One region of the Paenibacillus sp. FSL H8-0260 genome, then DNA from elsewhere that is predicted to be linked to it. Evidence: riboswitches for the same ligand, from Rfam matches in the RefSeq annotation. Region 1 holds a riboswitch; each other region holds the start of a gene.
What was found. Region 1 has a riboswitch for thiamine pyrophosphate ahead of thiC (phosphomethylpyrimidine synthase ThiC). Riboswitches for the same ligand answer to the same signal wherever they lie in the genome.
Positions count from the first base shown of each region.

Region 2: another riboswitch for thiamine pyrophosphate. It lies ahead of MHI51_RS13030 (ABC transporter ATP-binding protein); the one in region 1 lies ahead of thiC (phosphomethylpyrimidine synthase ThiC).
Region 3: another riboswitch for thiamine pyrophosphate. It lies ahead of MHI51_RS02305 (ABC transporter substrate-binding protein); the one in region 1 lies ahead of thiC (phosphomethylpyrimidine synthase ThiC).
Region 4: another riboswitch for thiamine pyrophosphate. It lies ahead of MHI51_RS09890 (thiamine phosphate synthase); the one in region 1 lies ahead of thiC (phosphomethylpyrimidine synthase ThiC).

Region 1 is NZ_CP150298.1:6,142,654-6,145,784, forward strand. It holds gene thiC (phosphomethylpyrimidine synthase ThiC) at 1-1,666, opposite strand, end outside; TPP riboswitch at 1,770-1,878, opposite strand; gene MHI51_RS27210 (beta-galactosidase) at 1,950-3,131, opposite strand, start outside.
Region 2 is NZ_CP150298.1:2,952,458-2,955,588, reverse strand. It holds gene MHI51_RS13040 (amino acid ABC transporter permease) at 1-319, opposite strand, end outside; gene MHI51_RS13035 (amino acid ABC transporter substrate-binding protein) at 373-1,209, opposite strand; TPP riboswitch at 1,432-1,535, shown strand; gene MHI51_RS13030 (ABC transporter ATP-binding protein) at 1,734-2,429, shown strand; gene MHI51_RS13025 (ABC transporter permease) at 2,410-3,131, shown strand, end outside.
Region 3 is NZ_CP150298.1:519,550-522,680, forward strand. It holds gene MHI51_RS02295 (ABC transporter permease) at 1-131, opposite strand, end outside; gene MHI51_RS02300 (MTH1187 family thiamine-binding protein) at 128-421, opposite strand; gene MHI51_RS02305 (ABC transporter substrate-binding protein) at 500-1,549, opposite strand; TPP riboswitch at 1,712-1,822, opposite strand; gene MHI51_RS02310 (hypothetical protein) at 1,981-3,131, opposite strand, start outside.
Region 4 is NZ_CP150298.1:2,267,168-2,270,298, reverse strand. It holds gene thiH (2-iminoacetate synthase ThiH) at 1-181, opposite strand, end outside; gene MHI51_RS09900 (thiazole synthase) at 216-983, opposite strand; gene thiS (sulfur carrier protein ThiS) at 1,039-1,242, opposite strand; gene MHI51_RS09890 (thiamine phosphate synthase) at 1,281-1,886, opposite strand; TPP riboswitch at 1,999-2,100, opposite strand; gene MHI51_RS09885 (SDR family oxidoreductase) at 2,187-3,059, opposite strand.

The sequences.
Region 1 (3,131 bases):
TCCGGATATTATGAGAGATCTTCATACTGCAAAATTTCGGCCCGCACATGGAACAGAAATGAGCTGTTTTAGCGCCTTCCGCAGGCAATGTCTCATCATGATATTCGAGCGCTCGCTCAGGATCTAACGATAAATGAAATTGATCACGCCAACGAAATTCAAAACGGGCTTTCGAAAGAGCATTATCCCGGTCTTGTGCTCCTTTATGCCCTTTCGCCAAATCTGCGGCATGAGCCGCTATTTTATAAGTAATGACCCCTATACGTACATCTTCCTTATTAGGCAGGCCAAGATGTTCCTTCGGAGTTACGTAACATAACATAGCTGTACCGAACCAACCAATCATCGCTGCACCTATAGCAGAGGTAATATGATCATAACCAGGCGCAATATCTGTAGTCAGTGGACCTAATGTATAAAAAGGGGCTTCGTTACAAGTTTCAAGTTGCTTATCCATATTCTCTTTAATCAAGTGCATCGGCACATGTCCTGGACCCTCTACCATCACCTGTACATCATGACTCCAAGCTATAGCTGTTAATTCACCTAACGTCTCTAACTCGGCAAATTGTGCTTCATCATTCGCATCAGCAATCGAACCCGGACGTAATCCATCGCCTAGGGAAAAAGAAACATCGTACAGCTTCATGATTTCACATATCTCTTCAAAATGTGTATATAAAAAGTTCTCTTGATGATGCGCAAGACACCATGCCGCCATGATGGAGCCACCTCTTGAAACAATGCCTGTCATACGTTGTACCGTCAACGGGATATAACGAAGCAGAACCCCCGCATGAATGGTAAAATAATCAACCCCTTGCTCCGCTTGCTCAATGAGCGTATCACGGTACACTTCCCATGTTAAATCTTCCGCTTTCCCATTCACTTTTTCCAACGCTTGATAGATAGGCACCGTTCCAATAGGAACAGGAAAATTACGGATGATCCACTCGCGTGTCGTATGGATGTTTTTACCTGTGGAGAGATCCATTATATTATCTGCACCCCAGCGGGTGGCCCATCTCATCTTCTCTACCTCTTCTTCTATGGATGAGGATACTGCGGAATTTCCTATATTGGCATTGATCTTCACTAAAAAATTGCGTCCAATAATCATTGGTTCACTCTCTGGATGATTGATATTCGCTGGAATGATGGCGCGGCCGCGGGCTACTTCATCTCTTACAAATTCCGGTGTCACATTCTCACGAATCGCAACGTATTCCATTTCCGAAGTAATAATCCCTTTGCGTGCATAATGCATTTGAGAGACATTACGCCCCTTTTTCGCTCGCAAAGGTTTTCTATGGAGCGCTGGAAACACTTCCGCCACAGCTTTTCCCGTTGCATTCCCGTTATCTTCAGGCTTCACGGTTCTTCCTTCGTACGCTTCCGCATCCCCTCGTTCCTCAATCCAGCTTAGACGATTGGGCTCTAACCCCTGACGAATATCAGTATGAATATTAGCATCCGTATAAGCCCCGCTTGTGTCATAGACATGAATTGGAGCATTCTCCTCTTCGCCGTCTATGCCCGCAGTTGGACTAAGTGAGATCTCCCGCATAGGCACCTGAATATCAGGCCGTGAACCCTTTACATACACTTTTTGACTTGCTGGAAAAGCTGATAGATTGATTGGATCGTTGTTCAATTCGCTTGTCATCTCAATTCCTCCTATAAGGTGATTTGATCAAGCGGAGACGGTCTACTCCCCACACATAGAAAAGGCCACATCTGTATAAGATGCGGCCTTAGAGTAGACAAATAGAAATAGAGCTCCATTTCCTCCGCTGGCATTATCCAGATCAGGTTTGACGGTCGATAGTTATAACTATCCTCTCAGCCTGGTTCCACCAAGCTCCCGTGACTATATAATTGCTACTTCAAAGTATAACCGAAAAGAGAGAATTATCCAAATCTACTCAAATGTGAGATCAATGTATACGTTAGTTTAACACCAATACCCCAAATCCTTCCAGAAGCACCTCGCCCGACAATGTTGTGCCGCTCAGTAAATCTGTTTTGGTCTCATGAAGATGGATCGTGACAGGAGTCTCACTATAATTAAGCAAAAAAGCATAACTGGAAGAAGCTCCGGTACGGACTTGCAGCTCTACCTCTTCTGGGAGCTCCAGCCAATCTGCTGGCGATTGTAGATCAATTAAATTTATGATCTCAGCCGCTGCCTGTTCATTAAATACGGCTCCGTAATACCAAACCTCACCCTTGCCGCGACGATTTCTAGTTACCGCCGGTTTTCCCGCATAATAATCAGAGGCGTAAACCGCCATCACTTCAACCGAAGCTTCCTCTATTTTGAGAATATCATTAAAGTCATCTGCTCCTGTAACGACTTCGGTCACGCCCGACCAGCTAATTGTTGTTGGCTGACGACTGCCCTTAACCATTGTGAATTCTTCAACTGTGATCCCGCATAGATCCTTAGCAGCACCTGGGAAAGGACGCATATAACATTGTCCGCGCTCATCCTTATAGCCGGTTCTACAGCCGAAGATCAGTTTGCCGCCTTGCTGAACATATTCATCCAGCAGTGCTGCTGTCTCATCTGTCATAATCGCTGGGTGAGGATAGATAAGCACGTCGTACCTTGCAAGCTCCTCCAGCGTTGTTTTTTTGCGTAAATAGAGTACGTCATTCGGGATATGCTTCCGCTGAAGCGCCTTGTACCACTCCTTATTGCTCTTCCACATAAACGGGCCATGCCAAACATCGTATTCTCCATCCCACTCATTGTCATAATCACGAACAATAGCAATGTTAGCCTGATTACGAGTACCGACAAACGCATGACCTGCTGCTGCCAGCTCCTGACCGATCTGCCCCGCTTCCCGCACTCTCCGGTTAGGCTGATTATGATAGTCATTGATTCCATGCCAATAAATTTCATTGCCCATCGTAGCTGTCCGCCAGCGGAAATATAACACCATATCTGCTCCATGAGCGATCGACTGATAAGTCCATAACCGCATCTGCCCGGGCTTTGGAGAAGGCATATCCATCCGGTTCACCCAGCCACCCGGGCCCGACTGCTGCTCCATAATGCAGAAATTCGGGGATATCGAACGAACAACAGATAACGACAGTCCCCAGCCTCTATCATTCAGCGG
Region 2 (3,131 bases), 3.2 Mb from region 1:
CCGATGAATAAGCCCCTACGCTAAGGGTAAATCCAATGGTGGCGGCAATGAAAGGGTCGAGTACAATACCAACAGCCGGCAAACCATAAAATATAATAAATAGCTGCACTAACAACGGGGTTCCCCGAATGACCCATACATAAAAACGGGCGATTAGCTTCGGAATTACCCACGGTGAAAGACGTGCCAACGCGGTTAGGATCGCCAAAATCAATCCAAGCACAAAGGAAAGTAGCGCCAACGGAATGGTAAAAGCCACCCCGGCTTTAAGCAGGGGTAGCAGTGTATCTAAGAAAATTTGTATTTTGCGGTCATCCATTATTCAGACATCCTTTTTAGCTTCTAGGCTTAATTAGCCTTGCTAGCCTTGTATTATTTCGAAACGTCAGCTCCAAAGTATTTCTCGGAAATTTTCAAGTACGTTCCATCACTTTTCATCTCTTTAATCGCATCACTGACCGCATTCACCAGCTCATCATTGCCTTTCAGGAATACCGCAGCACTTTGTGAGCCTTCAGGAATCTCATCAACCACTTTAATTTTTGCATCTGGTTTTTGTTTTTTCAGATCCAGATAAGACAAGCCATCATTCACAGTTGCATCAATACGTCCCGAAGTCAGCAGATCCATCGCTTGATTGAAACCGTCCGTAGCTACGATTTCAGCACCGTTCTCACGAGCGATGTCGGATAAGTTACTGGTCAGGGATTGTCCGGCTTTTTTACCTTTTAGATCAGCAAAGGTCTTAATATCCTCATTGTTTTCGCTCACGATCAATACTGCCTTGGATACAATATAGGGTTCAGAGAAATCATATTTCACTTTGCGATCTTCGTTAATGGAAACTTCATTAAAAATGACATCAAACCGTTTCGCATCCATCCCAGCAAAAATACCATCCCACTGAGTTTCAAAAAATTCAGCTTCAACACCTAAACGTTTGGCTACTTCTTCGGCAATTTCCACGTCAAAACCCGTCAATTTCCCCGCAGTGTCATGATAAGTAAAAGGTGCATAAGTCCCTTCTGTACCTATCCGCAATTTGCCGCTGGCCTTCACAGCCTCCAAACTGTTTTGCGCTGAAGATGCTGCTCCACCATTCGTTCCAGCTGTTGGTTCAGCAGCCGTATTGGTATTCGAATTATTGCCGCAAGCCGCTACAAGAACCACGGTTAACGCCAATATAATAGTTAGACTCCATTTTTTCATTATTAAATCCCCTCTCTCTATCCGGTTTTTTTCCGGTAAATTGAATAGTACACTGCCATCACATGATCGTCAATGCTTTTTTCCGATAATATACATCGGAATTGTAATATTAACTAGATTTCTACTTATATCTTACCCAATCTTGGATTAATCCTTCACTTCTTTCTCTCTTTACTTCTCAGAAAGATATGGTATATTTATAAACAAATTAATATGGACCTGTTATTTCACTAGGGGAGTCGGCCGACTGAGACGGAGCTTCAAGCTCCGGACCCTTGGAACCTGATCTGGATCATACCAGCGGAGGGAAGTGGAGCAGAATTTTCATCAAGCATGTTAAGTGTTATTATGCAGAATGAACTTTTTGACCCATTCATTTCCTCTGGAAATGGATGGGTCTTTATTTGTTTAGACGCTCCACAAAAATATTAGGAGGTTAGATCATCACGACCATTTTATCTATGCAAGGCCTAACCTACTCTTTTCCGGAAACTGAACAACCCCCTGTATTCGCAAATCTATCCATGGATATCAGGCAAGGGGAATTCGTCTCCGTAGTAGGTGCTAGCGGATGCGGGAAAAGCACATTTTTCAAAACGGTTGCCGGTTTACTCGAACCTACTCATGGAAAAATAAAACTCCCTACGCTCCCCTCAACCGCTAGTCGTTTAGGTCAGATCGCTTATATGCCTCAGCAGGATTTATTGCTGCCTTGGAGAACAGTGCTCGACAACTGCCTTTTGCCCTGGGAGATCAAGCCCAGATTTAGTAAACAGAAAACGATCACTCAGATTCGGGAAATGTTGGCCCGCTTCGGCTTAACAGATGTAGAGAAGGCTTATCCCCATGAACTTTCGGGAGGTATGAAACAGCGAGTAGCATTTCTGCGCACCTTAGTGGCTGGAGGCGGAAGTGGTCTTATGCTGCTGGATGAGCCCTTTGGCGCTCTCGATGCCATGACCAAACGTGAGATACACCGTTGGCTGTTGGAGTTATGGGGTGAACTGAATCAGACGATTATGCTCATCACTCATGATCTGGAAGAAGCACTATTGCTCAGTGACCGGATTTATTTATTATCTGGCGGTGCGCACAGCGAATTACAGGAGATCATTGTCGATCTACCAAAACCAAGACATTATAAGATGAACTATGAACCCCGGTTTATAGCACTACGGGCAGAGTTGGAGCGAAGATTGCATGCAACCTATACCTATTAAAAAACATCTAGACAACTATGGTCCCTTCCTTCTTCTGGTACTGCTCATTCTTGTAATCTGGGAGTCAGCTGTTCGCCTTCACTTGATTCCAGCCTTTATTCTCCCTGCACCTTCATCTATTGGCATCGCATTGATCGAGCACAGGCAATTGTTATTCGGACAACATTTATTAGCGACGTTGCAGGAGATACTGGTAGGTTTTGTCCTTTCTGTGGTTTGTGGTGTATTGCTGGGCATTGGAATGTTCCTGTTTCGCCCCGTAGAAAAGGCCATCTATCCCTTCCTTATCATTAGCCAGACGGTCCCATTAATTGCGCTATCCCCCATTTTTATTATGTGGTTCGGATATTCGCTGTGGAGCAAAGTGGCTGTGGTGTTTTTAACGGCTTTTTTTCCAGTCGTAGTGAGTACATATGATGGACTTCGTACAAGTGGCCAGACTTACAAGGACTTATTATTAACATTTGGTGCAAACCGCTGGCAGCTGCTTGTCAAAACCCAAATTCCACTGGCGTTGCCTGCTTTTTTCTCTGGCTTAAAGCTATCCATTGTATACTGCGTCATCGGAGCTACTATCGGGGAATGGCTCGGCGGCAGTAAAGGACTCGGTTACTTCAGCCGCAGAACGGCCGGAAATATGCAGAGCGATGAAATGTTCGCGGCTGTATTTCTGCTGTCCGCGCTTGGTGTTGTGCTTTTTCT
Region 3 (3,131 bases), 1.3 Mb from region 1:
CGGGCAATATCAGCAGGACTCGGCAGAATCCAGGATTCAATATGAAATACAGATACAGATAGCTGCCATACGGTTAAAAAGAAGACGACCGCCACAAGGGGCGGCCATATTAGCTTCCAGGTCGATCTCACGGCCGATATTTCTCCGTCAATTTATCCATGCTGATTCCGTTAGGATTATGAGCGATTTTGATCTGCGAAATTACGCTTGGACTGCCTGCTTCGATCAACGCCTCCTGCATCTGACGCACAACCTCCAGCAGCTCGCTAAGCTCACCTTCCATTGTGGTTTCCAGTGGATTCACTTGATGTTTAACACCGGATTTCTGAATGACCTCAATCGCTTTATCTACGTATGGGATGGAATCCTCATTGTTCGGAGTTTTTGGAATTACTTGAATGCTTAGTAGGGTGTTAGCCACAATAATCAATCCTCTCATTTTATAAGGTAAGTTCAAAAAGCCAACTTTGATAACGAAGTAATTCATTACAATTGTTGTTTACTCCGCCGGTAAAAAATCATTACTGAATGCACTAGCAGCATCCAGCGGTTTATCCAGCAACTTCAGATCGTACATCCAGTCGCCATAATTCTGCCAGACCTCGGTTTTTTGCTCGCCCCAGCGGGCAGCATCGTCCTTGTATTTTGGGCTAAGCCATTTTTGGCTAGCTAGGACAAGGTCGGCGTCCAGGTCAGGAACGGCCTTCGATAACATACCGGCAGCCTCTTCCGGATGATCAATGGCATATTGATAACCTTTTGATGTGGCTTTCATGAAGGCCTTCACCAGATCAGGATGATCTGCAATTTGCTTCTCACTCGTCGTCAGCACAGGCGTGTAATAATCGAGCTGCGGCGCATAATCCTTTAAGTACAGCATATCCAATGGCTCGCCACGCAACTCAGCCTCAACACCAGTCCAAGCGTAGAAAATCCAGGCGAAATCAATGTCACGTTTGACGGCGGTAAAATAATCAGCTTCACCGATACTGATCAGCTTCACCTTTTTTACATCGCCACCTTCAGGATCCATGATGGCTTTCATGGCTGCTTCTTCGGCCGGTGAGCCCCAGCCTCCGTAGGTTTTACCTTCGAAATCCTTTGGTGATTTAATATTGCGATCTACTGGAGCGGCGAATCCCGACGTATTATGCTGAATAATAGCTGCTATCGAGACAAGGGGCACGCCTTGTAGACGGGCTAGCGTTAATCCTTCTTGGGCGCTGATGCCAAAAGCGGCTTCGCCAGAGGTAACCATAGTATCAGAACCCGCTGCGCCTGGCTGAACGATTTCGACATCCAGACCTTCTTCAGCGTAGTAACCAAGATCCTTAGCTACGTATAGACCGGTATGATTCGTGTTCGGTGTCCAGTCGAGTGCGACTTTAACTTTGGTGAGCTCTTTTGGAGCATCCGTCCCAGCCGCAGCAGTTGGATCAGTAGCATTTGCTTTGTTTCCGGCTGTATTCCCATTGTTGCTGCCGCATCCGGCAATGGCAAGAATGAGTACACAGGTGAGGCACAACGTAAGTGCTTTTTTGAGGTGCATGTCTTCTTCTCTCCTTTAAGGTTACAAGAATCCCGTCTTCACAACATGAACCCGTAAAGTGTAGTATGTACGTTTTTCTACATCTTTTAGTGATCTTACAAAAAAAGCGCCCCGAGTGATCGGGACGCTGGCTTGGCGCAAGGTTAGTTAAGGTCACAGGGACCAGAACCAATTGGCGATTCCTACGCTGGCATTATCCAGATCAGGTATAAGGGTCAGTATCTTGTGGGATACAATCTCAGCCGGCCAATTCCAGCACCCCTGGTTCTATGAAGTTAACGGGTATTTCTATGTGCAATATAAGTAAGCATAAGTTTTGTACCCATACTTTATATCTTATATTTCTCGCATACGGTGTATTATAGACGGCTGTACTCGGAATGTCTAGTAGTGCACTCCTGAATTTTTCCAATCCAGTAGTTTCTTTTTTGCTAGTCTAGATCTTTATATTTCTTGCGGTGACGCCGTTTAAGCTCACTAACCAGCGCCCCTAGCGTGAGGACAACGCTGATCAGAATCCCGCTCATGATCACGAAGAGGGCAAGAAATTCAAAGGGAGAATAACCAATCATTTTACTCCATTGAATCTTTCCATCCAAATCGTCAATGACCTGATTCATGCCGTAAATCCCGCTTACTACCGTAAATACAGTGAGAATCATCAGCAGATTATCCCGTCGCTTGGACTGAAACTTATCCTGATACTGAAACAGGTCATTTAAGGTTTCTTTCACTTCCTCGAACAAAGCATCGTTTCCGTATACTTTACGCAGCTGAAGAAATATCTCCCGGCCCTGCGACTGGGAAATCAACTCCAAGAAGTAGAACTTAGCCGAGAACTTATTGATGGAGTAGATTAGATTGTCTATTTCCTCATAATCATGATTAATCCGAAGTCGGGAGTGCATATTGGCGAGCTTTAGCAGAACGATTTTGTGGAAAATATTGAGTAAAAATCCGTAATAATATTGCCCGTACATCTGGTTGGCTAGACTAACAGCAATCTCCTGTTCAGCGCGGGTCATGCAGCAAAAAGTCTGCTCATTCATCATATAATACGTGTCTGGACCCCAGCGATTATAGGAATGCTCATGACAATAGTTTGCAATATACGCTGGATCGCTGGCACTGGCATAGGGCTTTCCGTTGAGATCAATTCCATCAAGCTGTGAGGCACGATAGCGCAGATTTACACTAATCTCATCAGAGCTTTCTTCATTCTGAAAGCCATAAAAAGCTTGCACCTGCATTCTTTCATCTACGAAAAAAGGAAGGGTCTCGAAATAAGCCCCATTGATATCCGATTGATCCAGATATGGCTCCAGTCCATCCACCAAATTTCGGAAGACAAAATCCTCTACCATCTCATAGGTCTGTTCCCCGCAATGAATATAAGTGTAATCATCCTGTATGAAGGTATTCTCTAGCGCACGGAAACGATCCGCGAATTCTAGGGCAATACTAAAGGGAATTGAATCCCCCTCCAGCTGGACACGTATCGTCACGAATCCAAGCTGAAAAGGACATATGAATATATCCGTCGAGAGAATTTTGAAAAATATAGATTGCTGCGGAATCTCCA
Region 4 (3,131 bases), 3.0 Mb from region 1:
GTGCAGCCAACGCCATCTCCTCTAGCAGCGGCGTTGCTGCCGGAGAGAGCAATGCCAGCAAATCATTTTCGTTCAGCTTGTCTTTTCCAAGCGCCCGCCTAACGTCATCCTCCCGGAACTCCTTCCACAGTTGCTCATAAGGATACTGCTCCAAGCGGGCCAGTGTGTCAAAAAAGTTCATGCTAATCCTCCCTCCTTTTCGTGACCTATCAAATTCAGTTCAAAAATCCAGTCAACGGTGACGAAGCAAAAGCAACTTCTTCTACAGGACCCAGTCCTGCCAAATAAGCTTTACGGCCAGCGGATATCGCCTCACGGAACGCTTCCGCCATGACGAGCGGATTACGTGCCGTTGCAATAGCCGTATTAAGCAGAACAGCAGCGGCCCCCATCTCCATTGCTTCCGCCGCTTCCGAGGGCTTGCCAATCCCGGCGTCTACAATAATCGGCAAATTCACTTCTTCAATAAGAATACGCACAAGCTCCTTGGTGCGCAGGCCGCGATTCGTTCCGATCGGCGCACCAAGCGGCATCACAGCAGCAGCACCGGCATCTCTCAGACGTAAAGCAGCCGAAAGGTCCGGACTCATATAAGGCAGTACTACAAAACCCTCCGCTGCTAAAATCTCTGTAGCTCGTATGGTCTCCAGATTATCTGGAAGCAGGTATTTCTGATCATTGATCACTTCGATCTTGACCCAGTTCCCCAGTCCCGCAGCTCTTGCTAATCTTGCAATACGGACTGCCTCTTCCGCTGTACGCGCTCCTGAGGTATTAGGCAGAAGAATCATGTGGCCGGGAATGTGGTTCATGATATTTTCTGCTCCACCTTGCGGGTCCACTCGGCGCAGCGCTACAGTAATCACCTGAGAACCAGAGCTTGCGATCACTTCGGGGATCAGCGTATTCCGGCTATATTTTCCGGTTCCGATAAATAATCTACTGGTTAATTCGATGCCGCCAATATGTAACGGGTCATGCATGAAATTACCTCCCTTTGGTTCGTATAAATTTCTCAAAATTCTATACCGCTCCATCTCAACCCCCACCAACAAAGTGCACCAGTTCCAAACGATCATCCTCGCTCAGAGCAGTACTTTCATAATTCTCCTTACTGACAATTTCTCCATTCAGCTCAATGATCATCAGACGACCCGACCACTCAGGAAGACTGATCAAATCAGCTATAGTTTGAATACCACCAGAACACTCTGCGGATTTCCCGTTAATCAACAGCTTCATTCTGAATCACCCCCTTCGCCCATGCTGTTACCTTCAGGCTATGAATGAACCGCCTTATGAATAGCTTTGGCGGCCTCATAAGGATCATCCGCTCCACAAATACCGGACATCACAGCAACTCCTGCCGCACCTTTCCTGATGATCTGCGCCGCATTAGCGGGGCTAATTCCGCCAATCGCAATTACAGGAATAGAGCTGGTCTTCACCGTTTCTGCAAGCAGCTCTAACCCACGTGCGGGCAGCCCTAACTTGCTATCCGAGGGAAATACATGACCAAACAAGCAATAATCAGCTCCCTGCTCTGAGGCATTCGCCGCTTCTTCCGGAGAATGAACCGATCTCCCCAGCCGAAGCTGAGGTGCAATTCGCCGGGCTGTAACCGGACTCAGACTGTGCCAAGCCAACTGAACCCCCGCGGCACCAGCTGCCAAGGCTACATCGGTCCGGTCGTTGATTATCAGTTTGGTAGCGGGCATACCGGCAGCCAACAGCTGCTGTGCCGCAGCGAGCAGTTCGCATGCAGGACATTGCTTATCTCTCAGGTGAATATAATCGACCCATGTCTGCACCGTGACAGCTAGTTCAACAAAATGTCTCAGCTGTAGCTTGCCGTCTGATATTAGATGGATCTCAGCTTGCAACATCACGATCTCCTCTCTCACTTCCCTGTAGGTCAGTAAAAAACAAAAAAACTGCCCCCGTAAGGAAGGCAGTCAGAATCTGTATATAGACGGTACTACAAATAGCCCGATAACAGAAATTCGTTCTCCACTTCCCTACGCTGGTCTTAACCAGATCAGGTTCAAAGGGTCCGGAAATCCATTCCGTCTCAGCCAATCGGCACCCCTAGTGACATAAATATACAATTTTAAAATGCTAACGTGGTTATAGTAACATATTTTTTTATTGAAATACACCCATTTATTCACATTAGCTGTTCTAATCTAACCGTTTACTACCTCGCCACCATTTACATGAATAACCTGTCCAGTCACATAACTGGAATCGTCAGAGGCCAGATATACATAGGCTGGTGCCAGCTCTTCTGGTTGTCCAGGCCGTTTCATAGGCTGTGTACCTCCAAACTCGCTAACCTGTTTTGCATCAAAGGTAGAGGGAATCAGCGGTGTCCAGATTGGACCTGGTGCAACACCGTTTACCCGTATGCCCTTCTCTGCCAGATTCGTGGACAAGGATCGTGTGAAGCTAAGAATAGCTCCTTTAGTTGATGAATAGTCCAGCAGCTGCGGGCTTCCGCGATAAGCGGTAATTGAAGTTGTATTTATAATTGTAGATCCTGCTTTTAAATGAGGCATAGCTGCTTTTGTTAAATAGAACATCGCAAATATATTCGTACGGAAAGTACGCTCAAGCTGCTCGGAAGTAATATCCTCGATCTTAGCTTGCGGATGTTGCTCTGCCGCGTTATTGATGAGAATATCAAGCTTTCCTAAGCCCTCCACCGTCTGTTTAATAAGATCCTTACAGAATTTCTCGTCACCGATATCACCTGGAATTAGGATACATTTGCGGCCTTCCTGCTCGACCTGACGTTTAGTTTCCTCTGCATCTGAGTGTTCATTAAGATATGAAATGACCACATCAGCGCCTTCTTTAGCAAAAAGCACAGCAACTGCACGCCCAATTCCGCTGTCTCCACCGGTAATTAACGCCGCCTTGTCTTGCAGTTTACCTGCTGCTTTATAATTTGCCGGCTCGTATTTGGGCAGCGGCGTCATTTCACTCTCAATCCCTGGCTGATGATGCTGCTCCTGTGGGGGTAAGGTTTTTGTAGCTTGTTTATTGTTGCCTGACATCTTCCCTATCTCCTCTCGTTAAGCAAATTGATAGTTAACTGATCGTCTTAGGATGGCACAACTATGCACGTT